Regions from separate parts of the Pseudoalteromonas piscicida genome, predicted to be linked through region 3. Evidence: predicted binding sites of a transcription regulator. Region 3 holds the regulator's gene; each other region holds the start of a gene.
The links. The regulator LexA, encoded in region 3, represses DNA repair genes until DNA is damaged. The targets are predictions, from matches to a motif close to TACTGTATNNNNATACAGTA.

Region 1 (5,477 bases), 1.8 Mb from region 3:
TCGCATATGCAGGAACCATTTGTGCCAATGGCGCAAAGAACATCATGAGTAAGAAGCAGATCCCCACGACCACGGCCGTCAATCCTGTGCGACCACCGACAGATACACCAGATACCGATTCAATGTATGAAGTCGTCGTCGAGGTACCGAGCACTGAGCCTGCAATCGTTGCTGTGCTGTCAGCTGACAATGCCCTACCCAGCCTTGGCATACGACCATGTTCGTCAGATAATCCGGCCTTTTGCGTCACCGCAACCAATGTGCCACTGGTATCAAATAAATCGACAAATAAAAATGCAAACACCACACTGAGCATGGAAAGCTCAAAAATTCCGCTCAAATCTAACTGCATATAGGTCGGCGCGATGCTTGGGGGCACATCAACAACCCCGTGATAGTCTACAAGGCCAAGTCCCCACGCAATACCCGTTACCATTAAAATGCTGATAAGCACACCACTTTTTATTTCACGGTACATGAGCGCCGCAATCACGAAAAAGCTAGCAATGGCTAATAGCGGGCCGGGAGAAGTGATATCACCAAGTTGTACTAATGTAGCATCACTCGCGACCACAATCTTTGCATTCTTTAGCGCGATTAATGCTAAGAATGCGCCAATACCTGCGGCGATCGCGCGCTTTAACACGATGGGGATAGCTTGGATCACCCACTCGCGCACTTTAAATACGCTCAAAAATAGAAATAAACAGCCCGACATAAATACCGCGCCTAATGCACTTTGCCATGTATAGCCCATGCCAAGCACAACACCATAGGTAAAAAAGGCGTTTAAGCCCATCCCAGGTGCAAGCGCTAATGGATAGTTTGCCCATAGCCCCATAATAAAACAGCCGATTGCAGCTGCGATACAGGTTGCAACAAAAGCAGCGCCATGATCCATGCCAGCTTCTGCTAGCATTGCAGGGTTTACAAAAACGATGTAAACCATAGTAACGAATGTCGTCAAGCCTGCAATCACCTCGGTTCTTACATTGGTGTGCATAGCTTGCAGTGAAAATAACCGCTCGAGCATAACTAAAATTACAAATTTGAGGAACAAGTGGTTGGATTTTAACACGAATCACTTTAAAACTCGGACAAAATAGTTAAAATTCAGCTACACTCTGCTTATCAACATTATTGCGAATAAAGATATGGATCAAAATAGCACCGACAACTCAGCAAACCATGACTTAGAACAGCAGCTGCTGAATGTGCTTGAATTTGTAACGTCACCATTAAAAGCGGACGCAAAATTCCCAGATCTTCACGACAATACCCAAGCTTTGAAAAAAGGCCTCTATTACCTAAAAGAAAGGTCTTTCCCGCTTGCGGCTAAATGGCTAAGACTGGCGGCAATGTCTGGTGATTTGAAGGCACAGTTCTTTTTAGGTTTGTTGTTTATGAAAGGTCAAGGTGTTCCACCCAGCCCCTTTCATGCAGCCGCATGGTTGAGCTTGGCCAGCAGTCAAGGCCATAAAGGCGCTGAACAAGTCCTACTTGATGTTCGCCGGTTTCTTACGACTAAGCGCTTTAGAGATGCGCAGTGCTATGCAGCAACCCTTTATGAACAAATTCATCAGCTACAACATATTAGCCAATAAATTAAATTTTACTCACCGAAACATAGGCTCGGTGTAGTCAAGCCTCCGCTTAAGTAAACGTGGGCTTTCCCTCTGCGATTATCAAAATCGATACAGTACGAAAACCACTGTATAGCATCTGAGAAAACTTTCTGTTGCTTTACCCATACTGAACTTTCGTCAATTAAGCGCTCATTTTAAAAAATCACAACCCGCTGTTTTATCTGACAAATTCAAATTCAATACAAACTAAACGTAAATATTGATTAAAAAGTTAGCAATTTTTCTTGCATTCACACACTGTATAAACTACTGTACACACATACTGTATAGATAACCAGTGAGACAATTATGTTACACAGCAATACACTTCTACAGCCAAACAATTCGACTTACTACACACTTAACGAAATCAATACTGCTATCGTTGAAGATGAGATCGTCGCTAGCTTAGAGTTACTTAAAGTTTTACATAAATGTCAGCATAAACAAGGCTGGACGCTACTCGTTGCGCCCGATAATGTACCAAACAAGTCACTACTAGAGAGTGCTTCAGTTGATGCAAGCAAGTTGCTCGTCATTAGGCAAAAGCATATATACGACCTTGAGTATGTGCTTAAAAGTGCTATAAGCAATGGTAATTTCGCTGCTGTGGTGATTTGGACTAATATTGCTTCAGTGCAAACTATCAACAAAATGGAATTGCCGGTATCTGACGTTGCGATCCTCTGTTTTCAAAGCGCTTAACAAGCTACAATAACGGGATATAAATTTGTTAAAACAGAAGTTTTTATGTCTTGTTATTGCAATTCATCCCTTCCCTATTCGCAATGTTGTGAGCCTTATCTTAAGGGACAAAAATTCGCAGAGCGTCCTCAAATACTCATGCGCTCTCGCTATACGGCATACTGCTTAAAAGATGCAAAGTATATTCATGACACCTACGCCCATGCTAAACAAGCACAAAACAATGTCGACGATATTGCAGCATTCGCTAATTATGCACACTTTATAAAATTGGAAGTGCTAGAAGAAGTAGTAGAAGCTACTCAGGGGATCGTTGAGTTTAAGGCGCACTATATCGCAGAAAACATGCACTATATACTCCATGAGAGATCAAATTTTATTACCGAAGCAGGCAGATGGTATTACTTAGATGGCGAATTGTACGATGCGCCTGCAACCAAAGTAGGCAGAAATGACGTTTGTCCGTGTGGGAGTGATAAAAAGTACAAAAAGTGCCACGGTAGCTAAAATAATCTGAATTCGAGATTAGATACAAAGCAATAAAAAAGCTTGAAGCGAGCTAAGGATGATTAAGAGCCGTTCAGCTTAAATATGAGGCGCGATAAGCATAGCGTTGAATGTCAGCCTAGTAACGAAGCAAGCAGCTAATGTTGTTACGCCGTCGCGCGTAACATACTCTGCATATCTCCCGTTGCAATTTGATCATAGAAACCAGCTGCATCCATTGCCTTATCAGTAACCAAGGCCAGTTTACCTTGCGCGCTCGCCAAACGTCTTTTAACCGCTGGTTCCAAATTTTCTACAACTTCGAGTGGAATATGCTTTTTATCATTTCGTGCGGCAAAAGGTTCTGGATTTAAATTTTCCTGTAATCGCAAGGTCGCCATCGCCCCCATAGATACCAGCTGCGCGTTATGCTGACCAATAAGCATATTGTACTCTTTTGGGGCAAGTGGCTTTTGTGGACCTATTTCAAATTGCTTTTTTAGTATTTCTTCTGAGTTATCTTTTGCGGCAGCTTCAGATTTTGGTAGATGAAATTGGCTAAAATCTAATGCATCGGTTGATAGCATAGATAACAGCATGGCAAAATCGGCAGAGCGCGTCTCATGAACACTGATGTTCAACGCGGACCCTAATTGCGACTCACTGATTAAAACGCCATCAATTTGCATGTATTCCAACCGATTATTTTACTAATTATGAATTTATCGGCCTTTTTCCGAAAAACTTTAGTAGTTTTCTTTACTTCGAAAAAAACTTTGTTATTATCACCGCCGTTGTTTAGGAGGGGTTCCCGAGCGGCCAAAGGGATCAGACTGTAAATCTGACGGCTCAGCCTTCGCTGGTTCGAATCCAGCTCCCTCCACCATAAACAACAGTTACAATTTCGGAGGGGTTCCCGAGCGGCCAAAGGGATCAGACTGTAAATCTGACGGCTCAGCCTTCGCTGGTTCGAATCCAGCTCCCTCCACCACTTTCAAATTGTAACGCTTTAAAATGTATGGAGGGGTTCCCGAGCGGCCAAAGGGATCAGACTGTAAATCTGACGGCTCAGCCTTCGCTGGTTCGAATCCAGCTCCCTCCACCACTTTTAAAGTAAACGCTCCAAATGATGGAGGGGTTCCCGAGCGGCCAAAGGGATCAGACTGTAAATCTGACGGCTCAGCCTTCGCTGGTTCGAATCCAGCTCCCTCCACCACCTTCTATTGTTTTATCTCATAATAAGCTTACATATATAAACGAGCTTAAAAATAATCCAAAGCCAAAAATCAAATGTGCTGCCATACTTTTTACCCTTGCCTTATTCGGCTCTGGTAATTTAGATGCTGCGATCCCTGCGCCAAAACAGGGTTGCATAATAAAAAATGGAAAAACACATGTTATTAAGCCAAAAACTAACGCAATCAAAAGGCTAGGCTCAATCAACCAAGGCTTGCCCACGCCCTGTAGTAACACCAAGGCGAATACAATCCCAATGAGATAATGCATGCACCAGCCAATGACACGTTCACCAGATATTGGTTTACTACGCCCGATACCTTGATGCGTAAGTTGACCTTGACACAAGTGTCCAATCCACCTACCAACTAACGCATAATCTAAGCCCTTTATGGCAAACACGCGACTTAGCATAAATGCCCACAAATCCATAACAAGCGTTGCACCAACGCCAATCACGACTGCTGGCATTAACATCGAATATAGGTTTTCCACTATTTTTACTCCTCTTTTTTACTGATAGCCGCTATCCTACTAGTTCAAGTTAACTTTAAGTCAAGGGCTAGAATGGATATCAGTGAAGTTGCAAAGAAGTCAGGTTTACCCGCATCCACGCTTAGATATTATGAAGAAAAAGGACTGATCCGATCGATTGGTCGACAGGGGCTCAAACGTGTTTTCCCCCCTTCGATACTTGAACGTCTAGCGCTTATTACACTAGGCAGAAACGCAGGCTTTTCGTTAGATGAAATAGCGGACATGTTTACCCCCGAGGGTAAAGCGGATATTGATAGGGCGAAGTTACAATCCAAAGCGGATGAATTAAATGAAACCATTAAGCATTTAACTGCAATGCGAGATGGCCTCTATCACGCTGCCAAATGCCCTGCGCCAAGCCATTTTGAGTGTCCGACATTTCAAAAGCTTTTAAAACGCGTGGGAAAAGTGAGGCCCGAAAAATAACAGGCATAAACCGGACACTATGCTAATGCTCAATCATCAAGTCACTACCGTGGTCACGTAAGTAACGCCGAGCCATTTTATGGTCGTGGCCATAGTGCTTTGTTACCAAATGCCAAAATGCGCTATTGTGTGCCATGACATGAAAATGGCAAAGTTCGTGCACGACCACATAGTCAATTACCCACTTAGGCGCACCAATCAAAAACGTATTAAACGCAAGCACGCCTTTAGATGAAAAACTGCCCCAGCGGCTTTTATAAACGCGTATTTTTAGGGTATCAAAGCGAGCTTGAATATCAGGTTGATAGCGCGCAATAACCATATCTAAATAGTCATTTAGCGTTTCGCTTAACAGCGCAACTAATTCACGCCATTCATTTTTGACAGCCTTAAGTAAAACCCTTTTGTTATCAAAATCAATTACAGAAGTCGTACTTTCGCCTCTTTGAATGGTAAAGGTCT
Region 2 (5,477 bases), 710 kb from region 3:
ATTTTGAAGTTAGCCCCGATCAACGACTCGTGATGGCGACAGATGGCATCATCGAATCTGAGTCTGAGCGAGGTGAAATGTATGGCGAACGACGGCTGAAGCGTTTGCTAGCGAGTAGACAACATATTTCCACGGATCAAATTATCTCCGAAGTTCGCGAGTTTTCTGGTCATACGGAGCAACAAGATGACTTAAGTATCGCGATTATTAATTGCGTTGCCAGCGAGTCAATTGTTTCTGCTCCTCATCATTATTCCAGCTTGCCGTTCAATATTTCGTTATCTTTAGATGCCAAGCAGATGAAAACTACAGATCCGGTACTTGAGCTGGTGGATTTACTTAGTGAAGTTGACGGTATTTCAGCGCACCGCTCAAACATATTCTTATTACTCTCTGAGGCCTACAACAATTCTTTAGACCATGGTGTGCTGGGGCTAGATTCTGAAATCAAAAATAAAGAAGATGGCTTTTTCGAATTCTATAGTCTGCGAGAGAGTGTTTTGAAGGAGTTAAAAGAAGCGCTCATTATTATTTCAGTGCGTTATAGTCCCGAAGAGCTAAAGCTATATTTCAACATTTGTGATTCAGGTAATGGTTTTGAATCAAGCGAGCGTAACAAAGCGCAACAAGAACATAGTCATGGTCGGGGTGTTAGCTTACTTAACGAAATTGCCCAAAGCGTTAGCTACAATAGCGCTGGAAATGAAGTAGAAATGGTTTATTCTCTCACCTCTAAATCGGTCTAAATTCCACTCAAACGTATTTCATCTCTGCTTTAGATTCAGTATCTATTGGTATTGCGCTATGTACCTGTATTTTAGTGTTGGCAAGGTATAAAGAGCGTGGTAGAGTTGTATTAACTTTAGATGTTTAGATGGCTAAAATGTCGAATTATATTTCATTGAGTGGATTGTCTATCTCTTACGAGTTGCTTTTACAGCAATTAGAAAAACTAGATACTTATATAGAGCGAAATTCAAGCAGTGCGGTTTGGTCATATCAGATCCCTGAGCTTGGAGAAGGAGGCGCTTGCAGCTTGTTTGGACACCTTCAGGAAGCACCTTTTTTATTGAGTGACCATGTTGAAATTAACGCGGCCAATGAACAATCGCTTGCCAAGCTGCAAACGATAGTGTCAGCGGTCGTTGAATTTACAGGTGTTGATTGGTTTGGCATATACCAAACTAGAGCGACAGATGAAGGGAAACAACTCCTCAAATTAGCGTACTCTGGCGCGCCGAGTAGACCGTTATTTCCGATTACTGAGGCTTTTGCCGCTACTTCAAATAATATCCAAACCGTGTTGAGCGCTAAAGCTCGAGTGATTAATGACATTCCTCAATATGTCGCCAGTGGTGGAGAGTACTACACTTGCGATCCAAAGGTAAAAGCGGAAACCTGTTTGCCATTATTTGATGATGCTCAAAATTGTATTGGAATTATTGATGCAGAAGCGTTCTCTGAGTCATTTTTCAACGAAGAAATTTTAGCATTGCTTGCAGCTGCATGTACGAGAATTCCTGAATATTTACCCGAATAATTGTAGGATAGTGGGGCTGTAAACTTGAGGAATATGCGGTGCTACTAAGTTTACAAAAATGAATAAAATTCTAGACAAATATGGTAACTGAGAAGCAAGTCTCTATGTTACCATCAAGTCTACTGGAATCGGGCGTCAGCCGCTCGAGTTTGCATTAATTAAAATAAAAGAGATAAGCCATGTTCTCAGAGCTAAAACCACTTCCAACAGATCCTATTTTAGGCCTGATGGCCGCTTATAAACAGGACACTAACCCAAACAAAATTGACCTTGGTGTAGGTGTTTATAAGGACGAGCAGGGAAACACGCCGGTACTTAGAGCGGTTAAAAAAGCGGAAGCGTTTCGTTTAGAAAACGAAACGACAAAATCTTATATTGGTTTGGCTGGTAACTTAGACTTCTGTCAAAAGATGGAAACGCTGTTACTTGGAGAGCATAGTACACTATTGGCAAACCGTGTACGTACGGCGCAAGCTCCGGGTGGTACTGGCGCATTGCGTGTTGCTGCCGAATTTATTAAACGTTGCAACACCAATGCAACTGTTTGGGTTACGACTCCAACTTGGGCAAATCACATCAGCCTATTTGAAGCTGCTGGTCTAACAGTCAAAGAGTATCCTTACTACGACTACGAAAACAAAGGTTTGCTATTTGATGAGATGATCAATGCACTGAAACAAGTACCTAAAGGTGATGTGGTACTACTTCATGCATGTTGTCATAACCCAAGTGGTATGGACTTAAATCAAGCGCAATGGAAAGTGGTTGCTGAACTTGCAAAAGAGCAAGGCTTTACGCCATTAATTGATATTGCATACCAAGGTTTTGGTACTAGCCTTGAAGAAGATGCACAAGGCCTTAGAACGGTTGCAGATACGGTGGATGAAATGATCATCTGTTCATCTTGCTCTAAGAACTTTGGTCTATACCGCGAGCGTATCGGTGCGTGTTCAATCATTGCAAAAGACAGTGCAACTGCCGATGTTTCAAACTCAGTATTACTTAGTGTTGTTCGTAGTATTTATTCAATGCCTCCTGCGCACGGTGCTGATATTGTAAATACCATTCTAAGCAGTACAGAACTTACACAAATGTGGTACGACGAGCTTGATGAAATGCGCGGTCGTATCAATGGCCTACGTACTTTAATCAAAGAAAGTCTAGCAGCAAAAGGTGTTGAGCAAGACTTCTCGTTCATCGACCGTCAGCACGGTATGTTCTCTTTCTTAGGTATTAATAAAGAGCAAATTGACAGACTTCGCACCGAATATGCTATCTATATGGTAGGTTCTAGCCGCGTTAACGTAGCTGGTGTAAGCAAAGACAATATTGATTACTTTGCTGATGCAGTTGCAAGCGTGATTAAATAATATCACGCTACACAGAACAAAATAAAAAACCGCAAAAGCTGCGGTTTTTTATTTTCACTTAGGCTTGCTTAATTTTGGTCACTTTATCTGAATCTGACGCTTTTTCGTCTTCAGATTTGTTTTTCGTATTAGCCTTCGGTGCTGCTTTGCCACCCTTTAACACAGATACAAAGTCATCTTTTTGTTTTGCAATTTCAAGCGCTAGGGATTCAATTTGTTGCTCACTCAGCGGCACGTCAACTTTCGTTAGCATGTCTTCCAATGCTTCAGCTACATCTAGCATCTTATCATAAGCATCAGCTTCTTTTTTAGACGTGAAAGTCATACGCTCGACTCCATTTCTTTCAACAACATATTTGATGATAACGGCCATGGTTATTCCCCTAGTCACTGTTTTTTTATACAGTAAATCGGATTGAGTTATTAAGCAAGCTATTTTGAAAAATTTTCAAGTGGCGATGAGCGAGAGGAAATTAATTAAGGCTATAAAAAACAACAAATTAAGGTTTATTTTGATTTTTAAAAGAATGAATGTTTTTTGACAAAGTCAATGTCCCGATCTTTATTTAACCTGAGGTTTGGATAAGGAAATAATTATCCGAAGCTCAGGTTATTTAAAAAAGCTAGTTGCAATCACCCATCGAAACGAATGCAAAAAGCTTTGGATACTTTTTACGCACAAGGAGTGTATATATGTTCAATAAATCCACCATACTTTCTATTTTATTGGCGTTAGGTTTGAGTTGTTCAAGTGTGCTCGCAAAACCAGCGGATCAAGAAAAATCAGTCTCTCAGATACAGCAGCAAAGTGCTGTACTCAATATTAATTCTGCTGATGCTTCGGCGCTTTCAAGTTTACCAGGGATTGGTATTCGTAAAGCTGAGGCCATCGTTGAGTACCGTAAGAAAATGGGGCGCTTTAAAACAACAACGGAGTTGCTGGAAGTAAAAGGAATTGGGAAAGGAATATTGGCGAAGCTGGAGGGGAAAATTAGAGTCTAGTTAGTGTTATTGTGTGCGAGCAAAGCTGCTCGCACACAGGTAGATTGAAGATTAGGGCTTATTCGACGCGTTAAATTCGTCGATTGCCTGAGTCAATTTGGGTTTGCCAAACTGTATTTCCAGTGGTGTAGTCAGTAGCGGATATATTAATCCAGCCACCAGTAAGACAGGTAATAACAGCCAGCCTTCAAATACGACCAATGAGGCAAAAAACGGTGTGAGCAGTAGCAACTTTGCTACCCTTAACACGACCTTTGTTTTCGCATCAAGATGGCTAAGTGCAAGACGTAAGATCACCTGCTTGTCACGTAATTTAAACGCTCTTAGTTGCTCAATTTGGCTTAACCTAAAATGCATGAATGTGATATCTCAACTTTTTTTGGTAACGTGGAAAAATAAGAAAAGAATAAATGCAACACTATAAAATGCAAAGATAATCTCCATCCACCCAGGCATAGATAGTCCTGCAAACGACCAATCTATGTTGCCACAGTCACCTGTTGCAGCAAAAAAGCTTGGTAACCATTCATGAAGCGGCATAAACGCAGGAAAGTTTGGTACAAAGTCACAGGTAAAAGCAAATGGATCCGTTGTGGTTTGCATACTGATATGTTCACGGGCGATAAAATAACCCCAAATACTGCCTACACCCCAAGAAACAAATGCGAGACTACGCAGTGCGAAAGAGCGAGGAGAAATCATACCGATTAAACCAGCTGCTAATAACCCCAACATAGCAAAACGCTGATAGATGCACATAATACAGGGCTCTAAACCCATACCGTATTGAAAATACAGTGCAACGGCTTCAAAAATAGCAGCGGATAGTGCTAGCAATCCCCAAGATTGCCTAGAGAGATGAAAAGATGAAATCTTCATTATAGAGAAACCCTTTTTGTTTTATTATGCTTTATCTGGCCGCGTTAGAGCAACCTTACTTCGCAGTGTGCGCTATCTTTGCGACGATTTTTCGACTCTTGTTACCAGCAGAAGTTCGAAAATATCAAAGTAGATCAATTGATTAAGTCAATTGGTGTTAGACCGACATTCTCAGCATTTCTATTCTGACGTATTTTATTTACTCACTCACTTTTCTCCAGAGCATCGATATGAAAAGTAGCGCGCTCAATGGCTAAGCCATGCAAGATAACGTATTCAATATCGTTATAAGCCGAGACTGACTGCAAAGGGTTACTATTTAACAGCAATAGATTAGCCACTTTCCCAGCAGCGATACTGCCGTACTGGTTGTCTATCGCAAATGCTTTGGCATTATTAATGGTTGCAGCAGATAGCAGGCTAACGAGATCTACTCCAGCTTGATCCATCATCGTTAACTCTTGATAAGTCGATAAGCCCGGTTGTGAGGCATAAGTTGGTGCGGGTGGCGTATCTGAGCCAAGCAGCAAGGTTGCGCCATTTTTATATAGGTAATTTAGTGCACGTTGCCCTTGAGAGAAAACTTGCTCAAGTTTAGCCACCTTTTGTTCATTACTTATTTCACCCCAGCCTTGCCCATTTCTCGAGAAAACCAGCGACCAGGTTCACTTTGATACCAAGCAATT
Region 3 (5,477 bases):
GTGCATTGGGAAAAACAACACGTTCACACTAACCAAGGAGAGCCAAAAGTGAAATTTAGCCAATTTGATATCAAACATGTGCCCCGTCCACTTTGGTAACCAATAATATGCGGCAGCCATTATTGAGAACACGGCCCCCGTAACTAACACATAATGGAAATGCGCGACAACAAAGTAAGTGTCGTGATATTGGAAATCCGCAGGTGTAATCGCTAACATCAAACCCGAAAATCCACCTATGGTGAAAAGTACGATAAAGGCAATGGCAAAAAGCATGGGTACTTCAAAGCTAATGGCACCTCGCCACATTGTAGCCACCCAATTAAAGACCTTAACGCCAGTAGGCACTGAAATGAGCATAGTTGCATACATAAAAAACAACTCACCAGCTAAAGGCATACCCGTTGTAAACATATGGTGAGCCCAAACGACGAACGACAGCAGTGCAATTGATGCGGTTGCATAAACCATCGATGCGTAGCCAAACAATTTCTTTCTTGAAAACGTCGGTACTATCGTAGAGATTATGCCGAAGGCAGGTAATATCATGATATACACTTCAGGGTGACCAAAGAACCAGAATATATGCTGGAACATAACTGGATCACCACCACCTGCTGCATCAAAAAAGCTCGTTCCAAAGAATTTATCGGTCAATACCATAGTCACAGCGCCAGCGAGTACGGGCATAACAGCAATAAGAAGAAATGCAGTTATCAACCAAGTCCAAACAAACAAAGGCAACTTCATCCATGTCATACCTGGAGCTCTAAGATTGACGATAGTCACGATAACATTGATAGCACCCATAATAGAGCTAATGCCCATTATGTGGACCGCAAAAACAAAAAATGCAGTGTTATCATTGCTGTACGTTGTAGATAGTGGCGCATAAAAAGTCCAACCGAAAGCGGGCCCACCACCTTCCAAAAACAATGACATCAGTAAAATTGCAAATGCAAAGGGTAGTATCCAAAAACTCCAGTTATTCATTCTCGGTAGCGCCATATCAGGAGCACCAATCATCATTGGGATCATCCAGTTGGCAAGACCAGTAAATGCGGGCATTACTGCGCCAAATACCATTATTAGTCCATGGACTGTCGTCATTTGATTAAAAAAATGCGGATCTACAAGCTGTAACCCAGGTTGGAAAAGCTCGGCTCGGATCACCATAGCCATAGCACCGCCAATTAAAAACATGGTTAGTGAGAACAATAAATACAGTGTTCCAATGTCTTTATGATTGGTAGTAAACAGCCAGCGCTTTAAGCCTTTTGGAGCTGTATGGTGTGAATGTTCTTCTACAATGGCACTCATTACTTACCCTCCTCTAATGCATCTATCTCACGCTGTATTTGGCTTGGCTGAATAACATCGCCCGTGTCATTACCCCAGCTATTTCTTTTATAGGTAATAACCCCAGCGATCTGCTTGATTGTTAATTGCTTTGCGAAGGATTGCATAGCAGTACCAGGTCGACCTAAAAGCAAAATATCTATATGATCTTTTATATCTCCAGTAACAACTTTACTCCCTTTCATTGCAGGGAAGACACCTGGTAGCCCAAGCCCCGTGGGTTGATGGCAAGCTGCACAGTAAGCCATGTAAGTTTGTTCGCCGACCTCCATCAACTCTTCTTTCGAAAGAGTTTGTTGGGCTACAGCTTGTGACTCAGCTTCCGCTTTTGCTTTTTCGGCTTTCGCGTCACTGAGCCACCTATCGAATTTATCAGGGCTTACAGCCTCAACGACAACTGGCATAAAGCCATGATCTTTGCCGCATAATTCGGCACATTGTCCCCTGTATATTCCTTCATCATTTACTTTAGTCCATGCCTCATTTATAAAGCCTGGATTGGCGTCCTTCTTCACCGCAAAATCGGGCACCCACCAAGAATGGATGACATCATCTGAGGTCATCAAAAAGCGAACTTTCCTATCGGTGGGAATAACTAAATGCTTATCAACTTCAAGTAGGTAATTTTCATTTTTTTCTTTAAGATCACTAATTTCATCTTTCGGAGTAGAGAGCAAAGAGTAGAACTCAACATCATGCCCCATATACTCATAGTGCCATTTCCACTGAGAGCCTGTGACCTTAATGGTCAGATCAGCTTTACTCGTGTCTTCCATTGCAATAAGCGTTTTTGTGGCTGGTATTGCCATACCAATGAGTATCAGGAAGGGAATTGCAGTCCAAAGTATTTCCACTTTGGTACTTTCATGAAATTGCGCTGCAACAACGCCTTTTGACTTTCTGTGTTTTATAAGCGCCCAAAACATAATCCCAAATACAATCACTCCTATGACACAACATATTAGAAATATGGTCATGTGAAGCTCATACACTTGATGACTAATGTCTGTAACACCTTGCCTCATATTGTAAGCGCTGTTAGCAAGTGAGGGCATGGCGATTAGCACTGCGATGAATGCTACAACTAATCGACAAATTTTCATTTGACGTCTCCTTCAAGACAACTCGTGGTTGTCTTTTGTTATTATTGGATGACTGTCATATTGTCTATTTGTACATAGACTTACTGCACGACTATTAACCAATTAGTCAAAAAACAACCAAAATGCAAGATTTTTGAGAAGACTAACTTTAGAAGCAAAACTGGGGATTATCGGGAGTAAAACGAAGAATGGTGAAAAATAGTATATAAAGATCAGAAAGCTAAAAATATTGCTAGATGAATAAAGTCACTATAATCACCTTACTTTCACACAGTTAGAAAAGTTAATTATTCCTTTCTAAACAAAATATAGTTTAAGCAAGCGCAACTTTATATTTAACGCTACGCTTGCTTTCATAAACTACATCCAGTCAGCGCTTCTAATCACACCTACGGCTAGCCCTTCAATGGAGAAATTTTGATGCTCAAGATCCACTTCAATCGCTTTAAACTCTTCGTTCTCAGCATGCAGAAAAACTTTCTTTCCTTTCTTTTCAAGGCGCTTGACAGTCACATCCTCTTCAACACGAGCAACTATCACTTGCCCATTTTCCGCCACTTGGGTTCTGTGAACCGCTAGTAGATCCCCATCCATAATGCCAATGTCCTTCATACTCATACCATTAACCCTCAAAAGGTAATCTGCATTAGGCTTAAAAAAGCTCGCATCCACATTACAGTGACTTTCTACATGTTGTTCCGCCAGTATGGGTTCGCCAGCTGCAACACGGCCGATAATAGGTAAGCCAAGTTGCTCAGATTCATCCTCTACAAGTCTGATGCCTCGGCTTGCTCCTGGAACCATTTCAATAACTCCCTTTTTCGCAAGCGCTTTTAGATGCTCTTCTGCTGCGTTTGCACTCTTAAAACCCAAAGCATCAGCTATTTCAGCGCGAGTTGGAGGCATGCCAGTATCTTTTATGAATACTTTTATTAATTCAAAGATTTGTTCTTGTCGTTTCGTTAGAGGACGCATTAACTGGTGTTCCATACAGTAGTTTATTTACTGTAAGTATATACAGCTCAAAAAAAATCGCAAATGTTTCTTTATTCGCCATATTTTAAGTGTATTTGTTGATAGCTAACGAAGATATTCTGAACACATGTACTCGCACTTGGAACGACTTTATTAGCGATACTCAACATGTTGTGATCGATATGTGCTCTAGAGAGTGCGGCTTCTAGTGGGAAAAACTTAAGATGGATTGGTATAATTGGTATTATTCACCAGAGCTGAACCCAATAGAGCAAGTATGGAGTTGGCTGCGTCAGCATCATTTAGCGAATCGTTGTTTCAAAGGTTATGAAGATATTGTTGAGAGTTGTAGTGAGGCTTGGAATGACTTTGTATCATGTACAAAACGAGTGGTTAAAATGTGTCAACGTGACTGGATAGAGGTGGGAAAAAGTTAAGATGGATTGGTATTATTCGCAGTTTTCGCGCAATTGGAGCTAAGTTTTCGCCCGCGGCATCATAAAAGTGTTTTGCAATATCTTTATACCGTACTCTCCCGTTAAGGGAGAGGAGTCCATACATCTCCTACCATGTTGCACTGTGCTGATGCTGTGGTAGGAGCGAGTTTACCTCGCGATGTGTTGATTGGCTTGCGAGGTTTTCTATACCCCAAACAGCAAAAAACCCGTCGCATCTCTGCAACGGGTTTCTCTTATTTGGCCCTGGCGATGTTCTACTTTCACATGGGTAATCCACACTATCATCGACGCTGTTTTGTTTCACTTCTGAGTTCGGCATGGGGTCAGGTGGTTCCAAAACGCTATAGTCACCAGGAAAACTGGGGGCAAATGTCTAATGACATCGTGCCTCGCACGAGCATTCCATTTGCGCAAGGTGAACCGATTTCGCGATACCCTGAGGTTGGTCACCTTGTTTAATTCTTAAATCCGGAAAAAGCTTATTAAATTCTTTTGTCTACTTTAGTCTATTAACTTCTGTCGCTTATAAACCACTTTGGCGTTGTATGGTTAAGCCTCACGGGTAATTAGTACGAGTTAGCTTAATGCCTCACAGCACTTCCACATCTCGCCTATCAACGTTGTAGTCTTCAACGGCCCTTCAGTTGACTCTAAGTCAAAGTGAGAACTCATCTCGAGGCTCGCTTCCCGCTTAGATGCTTTCAGCGGTTATCGATTCCGAACGTAGCTACCGGGCAATGCAATTGGCATCACAACCCGAACACCAGCGGTTCGTCCACTCCGGTCCTCTCGTACTAGGAGCAGCCCCTCTCAATTCTCAAACGCCCACGGCAGATAGGGACCGAACTGTCTCACGACGTTCTAAACCCAGCTCGCGTACCACTTTAAATGGCGAACAGCCATACCCTTGGGACCGACTTCAGCCCCAGGATGTGATGAGCCGACATCGAGGTGCCAAACACCGCCGTCGATATGAACTCTTGGGCGGTATCAGCCTGTTATCCCCGGAGTACCTTTTATCCGTTGAGCGATGGCCCTTCCATTCAGAACCACCGGATCACTATGACCTACTTTCGTACCTGCTCGACGTGTCTGTCTCGCAGTTAAGCTTGCTTCTACCATTACACTAACCGTACGATGTCCGACCGTACTTAGCAAACCTTCGTGCTCCTCCGTTACTCTTTGGGAGGAGACCGCCCCAGTCAAACTACCCACCAGGCACTGTCCTCAACCCCGATTCAGGGGCCTAAGTTAGAACATCAACACTACAAGGGTGGTATTTCAAGGTCGGCTCCACACAAACTAGCGTCTGCGCTTCAAAGCCTCCCACCTATCCTACACATGTAGGGTCAATGTTCAGTGCCAAGCTGTAGTAAAGGTTCACGGGGTCTTTCCGTCTAGCCGCGGGTACACAGCATCTTCACTGCGATTTCAATTTCACTGAGTCTCGGGTGGAGACAGCGTGGCCATGGTTACACCATTCGTGCAGGTCGGAACTTACCCGACAAGGAATTTCGCTACCTTAGGACCGTTATAGTTACGGCCGCCGTTTACCGGGGCTTCGATCAAGAGCTTCGCCTAA

Region 1: B1L02_RS09965 (SulA-like leucine-rich domain-containing protein) is a predicted target of LexA. The motif match lies at 1,894-1,913, and genes of this name have one in related genera.
Region 2: B1L02_RS05105 (YebG family protein) is a predicted target of LexA. The motif match lies at 3,299-3,318, and genes of this name have one in related genera.

What each region holds. Positions count from the first base shown of each region.
Region 1 is NZ_CP021646.1:2,123,865-2,129,341, forward strand. It holds gene B1L02_RS09955 (NCS2 family permease) at 1-1,033, opposite strand, end outside; gene B1L02_RS09960 (tetratricopeptide repeat protein) at 1,155-1,604, shown strand; gene B1L02_RS09965 (SulA-like leucine-rich domain-containing protein) at 1,935-2,330, shown strand; gene B1L02_RS09970 (YchJ family protein) at 2,376-2,837, shown strand; gene B1L02_RS09975 (VC2046/SO_2500 family protein) at 2,984-3,505, opposite strand; tRNA gene B1L02_RS09980 (tRNA-Tyr) at 3,618-3,702, shown strand; tRNA gene B1L02_RS09985 (tRNA-Tyr) at 3,723-3,807, shown strand; tRNA gene B1L02_RS09990 (tRNA-Tyr) at 3,837-3,921, shown strand; tRNA gene B1L02_RS09995 (tRNA-Tyr) at 3,948-4,032, shown strand; gene B1L02_RS10000 (DUF2938 domain-containing protein) at 4,050-4,547, opposite strand; gene B1L02_RS10005 (helix-turn-helix domain-containing protein) at 4,620-5,015, shown strand; gene B1L02_RS10010 (M48 family metallopeptidase) at 5,038-5,477, opposite strand, start outside.
Region 2 is NZ_CP021646.1:1,070,159-1,075,635, forward strand. It holds gene B1L02_RS05090 (fused response regulator/phosphatase) at 1-746, shown strand, start outside; gene B1L02_RS05095 (GAF domain-containing protein) at 875-1,540, shown strand; gene B1L02_RS05100 (amino acid aminotransferase) at 1,720-2,910, shown strand; gene B1L02_RS05105 (YebG family protein) at 2,969-3,283, opposite strand; gene B1L02_RS05110 (ComEA family DNA-binding protein) at 3,604-3,912, shown strand; gene B1L02_RS05115 (hypothetical protein) at 3,964-4,269, opposite strand; gene dsbB (disulfide bond formation protein DsbB) at 4,282-4,791, opposite strand; gene B1L02_RS24275 (amidohydrolase family protein) at 4,995-5,393, opposite strand; gene B1L02_RS05125 (amidohydrolase family protein) at 5,408-5,477, opposite strand, start outside.
Region 3 is NZ_CP021646.1:355,591-361,067, reverse strand. It holds gene ctaD (cytochrome c oxidase subunit I) at 1-1,320, opposite strand, end outside; gene coxB (cytochrome c oxidase subunit II) at 1,320-2,462, opposite strand; gene lexA (transcriptional repressor LexA) at 2,823-3,437, opposite strand; partial or broken gene B1L02_RS01660 (transposase) at 3,683-3,874, shown strand; rRNA gene rrf (5S ribosomal RNA) at 4,137-4,250, opposite strand; rRNA gene B1L02_RS01650 (23S ribosomal RNA) at 4,441-5,477, opposite strand, start outside.